Regions from separate parts of the Lysobacter sp. DMC97 genome, predicted to be linked through region 2. Evidence: riboswitches for the same ligand, from Rfam matches in the RefSeq annotation. Region 2 holds a riboswitch; the other holds the start of a gene.

Region 1 (4,125 bases), on a different contig from region 2:
GCTGCGGGGCCGGCGCTTGAGCCGCACCAGCCAGCCCGGCGTCGGCCCGGCGAGGGGCTCCACCTGCGCCTTGTCGGCGAGGCGTTCGGCCGGATCGGGCATCGATGCGCGCGCGGCCTTCTTCGCGGGCACGGTGGCGGCCGCGGGCCTGACCACGAAGAGGCCGGGATTGAGTTGTTCGGACGGGGTCGGCATGGCGGTTGCCGGAGCGGGACGGCGGAGGGCGCGATTTCGGGACGAGCGTCGTGGAAACGATACGCCAAAAACGTGACGGCGGAGGTTCCGCCGTTCAGCCGCCTGCCGGCCATCCCGGGCGGGCCTTCCGCCCGGGACGCCGGGGCCGTCAGTGGCCCGGATCGAAGCGGACCGCCACCGTCCACGTGCGGCCGGCCTGGTTGTAGTAGACCGCGGTCTCGTAGCGGCGGTCGAACACGTTGGCGACGCCGGCCTGCAGCGTCCAGGCGTCGGCGAGGCGGTACTCGGCGCGCAGGTCGAGCGTGGCGAAACCGCCGAGGCGGCGGCTGTTGGCCACGTCGTCCCAGCGCGCGCCCTCGGCCATGCCGGTCACGCCCACGCGCACGGCGCCGAAGGCGCGGTCGACGTCCAGCCGCGCGGTCTCGCGGGCACGGCGCGGCAGGTCCTTGCCGCGATTCGGGCCGGCGGCGCGGTTCTCGGGATCCAGCCAGCTGGCGGCGCCGTTCACGTTCCAGCCGTACAGCGTGCCGTCGGCGCGCAGCTCGGCGCCGCGCAGGCGGGCCTCGTCGATGTTGTTGGGCAGGCCCAGCGAGGCGTCGTAGGCGATCAGGTCATCCACGCGCGTCTCGAACGCATCGAGATGCACGCCGATGGCGTCGCCGCGCCACGCCAGCCCGGCCTCGGCCGTGCGCGAGGCTTCCGGACGCAGCGCCGGGTTGCCGAAGAACGGGTAGTACAGCTCGTTGAAGGTCGGCGCCTTGAACGCGGTGCCGTAGCCCGCGGTCACGCGCCAGCCGTCACCTAAACCCAGGCCCCACGCCGCGTTGCCGGTGGTCTTGCCGCCGAACTGGTCGTTGTCGTCGCGACGCAGCGCGAGCTGCACGTCGTGCTTGCCGAAGCGGCCCTGGTACTGCGCGAACGCCGCGCGGTCGCCGCGGCGGTTGTCGTCGAAGACGGTGTCGCTGCTGACGCGATCGCGCAGCCAGTCGGCGCCGACGGTGATCGTCTGGCCTTCGGCCGGCACGAAATCGGCCTGCACCGACGCGGTGTCGCGGCGGCTGGCGAAAAAGCCGTTCGGCGCGTCGCCGAGGAAGTTGTCGGAACTGTCCTTGTTGCTGCCGGCGGACACGGTGAGCGTGAACGCATCGCTCGCCTTCCACTGCAATTGCGCGCCGACGGCCTGCTGCACGATGTCGGAGTTGTCGACGAAGCTGCCGTCGTAGTCGTTGTGGCCGCTGACGTGCAGCGCGTGCGCCTGCAGCGTGACGTCATCGCCGATCGCGACGCCGCCGCGCACCGACACCGCGCGGTTCTCGTAGCCGTCGCGATCGGTCTGGCCGTCGACGAAGCAGCCGGCGAACACCGGGAATCCCGCGCCGCGGCAGGCGTCGATGCCGTCGGTCGTCACCAGCCCGGCGTCGAAGCCGAACCAGCCGCGGTCGTTGCCGCCGCCGAAGCCGAGGCCGCCTTCGCGACGGCCGTGGCTGCCGGCGCCGGCGTGGAAGCGGAACGTCGCCGCGCCCTGGTCGCGACGCGTGAAGATCTGGATCACGCCGCCGATGGCATCGGAGCCGTACAGGCTGGAGCGCGGGCCGCGCACGATCTCGATGCGGTCGATCAGCGCGATCGGCAGGTCCTGGAACGAGGCCAGGCCCGACGTCGCCGAACCGATGCGCACGCCGTCGACCAGCACCAGCACGTGGTCGGATTCGGCGCCGCGCACGAACAGCGTGCTGAGCTTGCCGTCGCCGCCCTGGTTGCTGAGGTTGATGCCGGCGCGGCCGCGCAGCAGCTGGCCGAGCGAGCTGGCCTGGCTGCGCTGGATGGCGTCGCGGTCGACCACTTCGACCGGCGCCAGCGCCGCATCGACGGTGACCGCCGTGCGCGTGGCGGTGACGACGACCGTGTCGAGCGCATCGGCATCGTCGCCGGTCTCTGCGGAAAAGGCGGAAGGGGAGAACAGCGCGGCCGAAACGGCCAGCGCCAGCGTGATCTTGCGGAAAGACATTCGGGACTCCATCGCGCGCACCCGCGCGGCGAGACATCAGGCGGGAAGTCGCGAACGGAGGACAGGCTGCGAGCGGCGGGCCGCGCGGACGCGGACGGCGACATCGCCGCGACGCCCTCCGCATCGCAACCGTGTGGCTTCGTGGCCGGTCTCCGGACTCGCGCGCGAACGGAGGGATCCGTTCGGTCGTCGCGCCTTCCCGTGGAGACCACAGTGGCGGATGCGACGATTTGACGCGCTTACCGTTGCGGGGGCAGTGCCGGGATCGTTCCGGAGATGTTCCGGAACCCACCGGCTTCCCGTTTCAATCCCGTGGCGAAGAAACGCCTCAGGATCACCGCGAAGCGCGCGCAGTGTAGCCGATCGCCCCGAGCTGGGCGGGCAGGCGGCTCAATCGCCGCTGTCGGGCTCGTCGAACAGGCGGAAGGCCGGGGCGGCCTCTTCGCGGACGGTGTGGGTGGTGGTCACCGGCGAGGCGACCGGGCGGCCGCGCGGCGGCGGCAGCAGGGCGATGGCGGCGTCGGCGGCGACCAGCAGTTCGCTGCGGCGTTCGGCCGGGACGTCCTGCCAGTGGCAGTCCATCAGCGCGCCTTCCAGCGCGTACAGCAGGTTGAGGCTGGGCTTGAAGCCCGCGCGCTTGACGCGCATGAAGGCTTCCAGCGCGCCGATCGCGCGCAGGTCTTCCTCGGTGCGCAGGCCGACCTGGCGTAGCCAGGCCGCGCTTTTCGGACCGATGTTGCGGAGTTTGATGGACGTCGCCATGGGCGGATGGGATCGCGAAATGAAATCGTGGCGTCGCGGCTCAACCGTCCGTGCGCAGACTGCGCACGAACAGCGCCGCGATCGTTTCGAGCCCTGCCTGATCTTCAACGCCGAATCGGTCCGGAACCGGACTGTCCAGATCGAACACGCCGAGCAGCGCGCCGTCGCGCACCAGCGGCACCACCAGTTCCGAACGCGAGGCCGCATCGCAGGCGATGTGGCCGGGGAAGGCGTGCACGTCGGCGATGCGCTGGGTCTCGCGGGTCCGTGCCGCCGCGCCGCAGACGCCGCGGTCCAGCGGGATGCGCACGCAGGCGGGCAGGCCCTGGAACGGGCCGACCACCAGCTCGGTGCCGTCGAAGAAGTAGAAGCCGACCCAGTTGAGGTCGGGCAGCGCGTGGTAGACCAGCGCCGAGAGATTCGCCGCGTTGGCGATGCGGTCGTGTTCGCCGGCGAGCAGGGCGTCGGCCTGCGCGGCGAGCTGGGCGTACTGTTCCGGCTTGTCGCCGGTGAGCGGAATGGCGGCGAAACTCATGCATGCAGTGTAACAGCGGTGTCGCCGCGCCTTACCATGCCTTCCCCGCGCGGGCGCCCGCGTGTCCGCGCATGGAGTCCCGACGATGACCGCATCGCCTGCCGCCCGCAGTCTCTACGTCACCGGCACCGACACCGGCGTCGGCAAGACCGTCGCCAGCGCCGCGCTGCTGCACGCCTGGCGCGCGCGCGGCCTGCGCGCGATCGGCATGAAACCGATTGCGAGCGGCTGCGACGCCACGCCCGACGGCTGGCGCAACGATGATGCCCTGCGCCTGCAGGCCGCCAGCGATCCGCGCCCGGGCTACGACGACGTGAATCCGTGGGCGCTGCCGGCCGCCACCGCGCCGGCGTTCGCCGCGCGCGCGGCCGGCGCGACGATCACCCCGGCGCCGATCCTCGCCGCGCACGCGCGGCTCGCGGCGCAGGCCGACCGCGTGCTGGTGGAAGGCGTCGGTGGCTGGGAAGCGCCGCTGGACGACGCGTTCTCGCAGGCCGATCTGGTGCGCGCGCTGTCGCTGCCGGTGGTGCTGGTGGTCGGCCTGCGCCTGGGCTGCCTCAACCATGCCGCGCTCACCGCGCGCGCCATCGCCGCCGACGGCTGCGCGCTCGCGGGCTGGATCGTG
Region 2 (4,125 bases):
GCCAAGGGCATGCTCGGCACGAAGATGTCGACCTACCAGTCCGCCGGCGTCGCCCTGCCGGTCGACAGCGTGCTGGTCACGCAGGCCACCGACATCGCGCAGGAGCTGTACCTGTCGGTGCTGGTCGACCGCAGCAGCAAGGCGGTCACCTTCATCGCCTCCGCCGACGGCGGCGTCGAGATCGAGAAGACCGCGGTCGAGAACCCCGACGCGATCAAGACCCTGCACGTGAACTACGTCCAGGGCCTGCAGCCGTACCAGTGCCGCGACATGGGCTTCGCCCTCGGCCTGAACGCCAAGCAGGTCGGCCAGCTGACGAAGATCATGCTGGGCCTGTTCCGCCTGTTCAACGAGAAGGACCTGGCGCTGGTCGAACTGAACCCGCTCGCCATCCTCACCAACGGCGACCTCGCCGTGCTCGACGGCAAGATCAACTCCGACGACAACGCGACGTTCCGCCACGCGGAACTGGCCGCGATGCGCGACATCCGCCAGGAAGACGAGACCGAGGTGCTGGCCAGCCAGCACGACCTCAACTACGTCACGATGGACGGCAACATCGGCTGCATGGTGAACGGCGCCGGCCTCGCGATGGCGACGATGGACGTGATCAAGCTCAACGGCGGCGAGCCGGCGAACTTCCTTGACGTCGGCGGCGGCGCCAACAAGGAGCGCGTGACCGAGGCGTTCAAGCTGATCCTGCGCGATCCCGACGTGAAGGCGATCTTCGTCAACATCTTCGGCGGCATCGTCCGCTGCGACATGATCGCCGAGGGCATCATCGCCGCGGTGAAGGAAGTCGACGTGAAGGTGCCGGTGATCGTGCGTCTCGAAGGCACGAACGTGGACGCCGGCAAGGCGCTGCTGAAGTCCTCCGGCCTCGCCATCATCCCCGCCGACGACATCAACGACGGCGCCCGGAAGGCCGTCGCGGCCGTCGCCGCCTGAATTTGATGTCATTCCGAACGCAGTGAGGAACCTGCTGTCCGCCGTCGAAAGCAGAAGCAGGTCCCTCGCGTCGCTCGGGATGACAACCTGAAGGATTCCAATCTCATGTCCGTTCTCGTCAACAAGAACACCAAGGTCATCGTCCAGGGCTTCACCGGCCAGCAGGGCACCTTCCACGCGCAGCAGATGCTCGACTACGGCACGAAAGTGGTCGGCGGCGTCACCCCGGGCAAGGGCGGCACCGAGCACATCGGCCTGCCGGTCTTCAACACCGTCGCCGAAGCCGTGAAGGCCACCGGCGCCGACGCCTCGGTCATCTACGTGCCGCCGCCGTTCGCGGCCGACGCGATCATGGAAGCGGCCGACGCCGGCATCAAGGTGATCGTCGCGATCACCGAAGGCATCCCGGTGCTCGACATGCTCCGCGCCAAGAACGCGCTGAAGGGCTACCCGGACGTCGTGCTGATCGGCCCGAACTGCCCGGGCGTGATCACCCCCGGCGAATGCAAGATCGGCATCATGCCGGGCCACATCCACATGCCGGGCAAGATCGGCATCGTCTCGCGCTCCGGCACGCTGACCTACGAAGCCGTGAAGCAGACCACCGACGCCGGCCTCGGCCAGTCGACCTGCATCGGCATCGGCGGCGATCCGATCAACGGCACCAACTTCATCGACGCGCTGAAGCTGTTCCAGGACGATCCGCAGACCGAAGGCATCATCATGGTCGGCGAGATCGGCGGTTCGGCCGAGGAAGAAGCCGCCGAGTTCATCTCGAAGCACGTCACAAAGCCTGTGGTCGGCTTCATCGCCGGCGCCTCGGCCCCGAAGGGCAAGCGCATGGGCCACGCCGGCGCGATCGCTTCCGGCGGCACCGGCACCGCCGAGGGCAAGTTCGCCGCGCTGGAAGCGGCGGGCGTGACCACGGTGAAGTCGCCGGGCGACCTCGGCGCCGCCATCGCGAAGCGCCTGGCGAAGTAATCCGATCAGCAATCCGCGCCCGGCACCGCGCCGGTCCGCGCAGTCCGACGAAGGCCGCCTCCGGGCGGCCTTCGTTTTGCCTTGGTGGCGCCGCGGCCACGACATTTTGTGTTGACCCATGCCGACGAGCCCATTATGTTGTGCGCGTCGAAGGTGCCGACTCCGCCCGGAGTCGGCTGAAATGGGAACCCGGTGCGGCAGGCGACCTCGGTCGCTGGCTCATTCCGGGGCTGCCCCGCAGCGGTAACTGGGAACGACCCGCGTCAATGGCACTGGCTTCGCCCGCAACGGGCCGGCCGGGAAGCGACGCGCAGTAGGTGCGACTCCGGTCGCGTGCCCGTGAGCCCGAAGACCTGCCTCGACCGACGCCGTCCTTCCGGCGTCGTCTGGCCACCGTCTCCGCGGGGAGCGCAGGTCGACGTCGTGCGATGCGCCGCGTGCGCACGTCGGCGCGTGCCGTTCCGCCACCGCGTCGATGCAGGCCCGCCCGAGGGGGCGGGGGCCGGCGTTGTGCGCGACCCGTCGTTCCCCCGCGATGCCGGTCGTCCGTCCGCGTTCCCTCCGCGCCCGGTCGCATGCGCCGCTCCCGCTCCCTCTCCTTTTCCCCGGAGAGCCCGCATGCGCCACGACACCCTCCTCGCCCCGTCCCCTGTCCCGTCCGCCGCGACCATCCCCGCGCGCGCCGAGCCCGCCACCGCACGCCAGTCCGACTTCGCCCTCACTCCGCCGCACGCGCCCGTCACCATGACCGTGACCAAGCGCGACGGCCGCCGCGAGCCCGTCGACGTCGGCAAGATCGTGCGCGCCGTGCAGCGCTGCTGCGACGGCCTCGACGACATCGATCCGATGCGGGTCGCGCTGAAGACCATCGCCGGCATCTACGACGGTGCGACCACCCGCGAACTCGACGAACTCTCGATCCGCACCGCCGCCGCCTTCATCGCCGACGAGCCGCAGTACGCGCGCCTCGCCGCGCGCCTGCTGTCCGGCTGCATCGACAAGGAAGTGGCCGGGCAGGGCGTGCATTCGTTCTCGCAGTCGATCGCGCTGGGTGCGGAACTCGGCCTGATCAACGATCGCCTGCGCCAGACGGTGGAGCAGCACGCGCGCAAGTTCAACGATGCGATCGATCCGGCGCGGACGCGGCGCTTCGAGTACTTCGGCCTGCGCACGCTGCACGATCGCTACCTGCTGAAGCATCCGCAGCGGCGCACGGTGATCGAGACGCCGCAGCAGTTCTTCATGCGCATCGCGGTGGCGCTGAGCGAGACGCCCGGCGATGCGCTGGAGCTGTACCGGCTGATGTCGTCGCTGGACTACCTGCCGAGTTCGCCGACGCTGTTCAACGCCGGCACGCGCCACGAGCAGCTGTCGTCGTGCTTCCTGCTGGATTCGCCGCAGGATTCGCTGGCCGACATCTACGCGCGCTACGCCGACGTCGCGCAGCTGTCGAAGTTCTCCGGAGGGATCGGCCAGGCGTATTCGCGCATCCGCTCGCGCGGCGCGCTGATCCGCAGCACCAACGGCCGCAGCAACGGCATCGTGCCGTGGCTGAAGACGCTGGATGCCTCGGTCGCGGCGGTGAACCAGGGCGGCAAGCGCAAGGGTGCCGCCTGCATCTACCTCGAAACCTGGCACGCGGACATCGAGGAATTCCTCGAACTGCGCGACAACACCGGCGACGAGATGCGGCGCGCGCACAACCTCAATCTCGCCAACTGGATCCCCGATCTGTTCATGCAGCGCGTCGAAAGCGACGGCGACTGGTCGCTGTTCGATCCGGACACGGTGCCGGCGTTCGTCGACCTGTGGGGCGAGGCGTTCGAGCGCGCCTACGTGCAGGCCGAACTGCAGGGGCTCGCGGTGCGCACGGTCAAGGCGCGCGCGCTGTACGCGAGGATGATGAAGACGCTGGGCGAGACCGGCAACGGCTGGATGACGTTCAAGGACGCCTCGAATCGCACCTGCAACCAGGTCGGCCCGGGCCGCACGGTGCACCTGTCGAACCTGTGCACCGAAATCATTGAAGTCACCTCCGCCGACGAAACCGCGGTGTGCAACCTCGGTTCGATCAACCTCGCGCAGCATGTCGCCGAGGACGACCGCGGCGCGCCGCTCTTCGACTTCGACAAACTCGCCGAGACCGTGCGCGTGGCCGTGCGCCAGCTCGACCACGTGATCGACCTGAACTTCTAT

Evidence for each region. Region 2 has a riboswitch for cobalamin ahead of ACT53Q_RS13275 (ribonucleoside-diphosphate reductase subunit alpha). Riboswitches for the same ligand answer to the same signal wherever they lie in the genome.
Region 1: linked by a shared signal. The riboswitch ahead of btuB (TonB-dependent vitamin B12 receptor) and the one ahead of ACT53Q_RS13275 (ribonucleoside-diphosphate reductase subunit alpha) in region 2 are both predicted to bind cobalamin.

The regions. Positions count from the first base shown of each region.
Region 1 is NZ_JBQUZR010000003.1:72,021-76,145, forward strand. Features, by position in the region: gene ACT53Q_RS06455 (hypothetical protein) at 1-195, opposite strand, end outside; gene btuB (TonB-dependent vitamin B12 receptor) at 344-2,203, opposite strand; cobalamin riboswitch at 2,330-2,560, opposite strand; gene ACT53Q_RS06465 (TfoX/Sxy family protein) at 2,594-2,965, opposite strand; gene ACT53Q_RS06470 (GAF domain-containing protein) at 3,006-3,500, opposite strand; gene bioD (dethiobiotin synthase) at 3,586-4,125, shown strand, end outside.
Region 2 is NZ_JBQUZR010000005.1:365,794-369,918, reverse strand. Features, by position in the region: gene sucC (ADP-forming succinate--CoA ligase subunit beta) at 1-948, shown strand, start outside; gene sucD (succinate--CoA ligase subunit alpha) at 1,054-1,929, shown strand; cobalamin riboswitch at 2,063-2,304, shown strand; gene ACT53Q_RS13275 (ribonucleoside-diphosphate reductase subunit alpha) at 2,674-4,125, shown strand, end outside.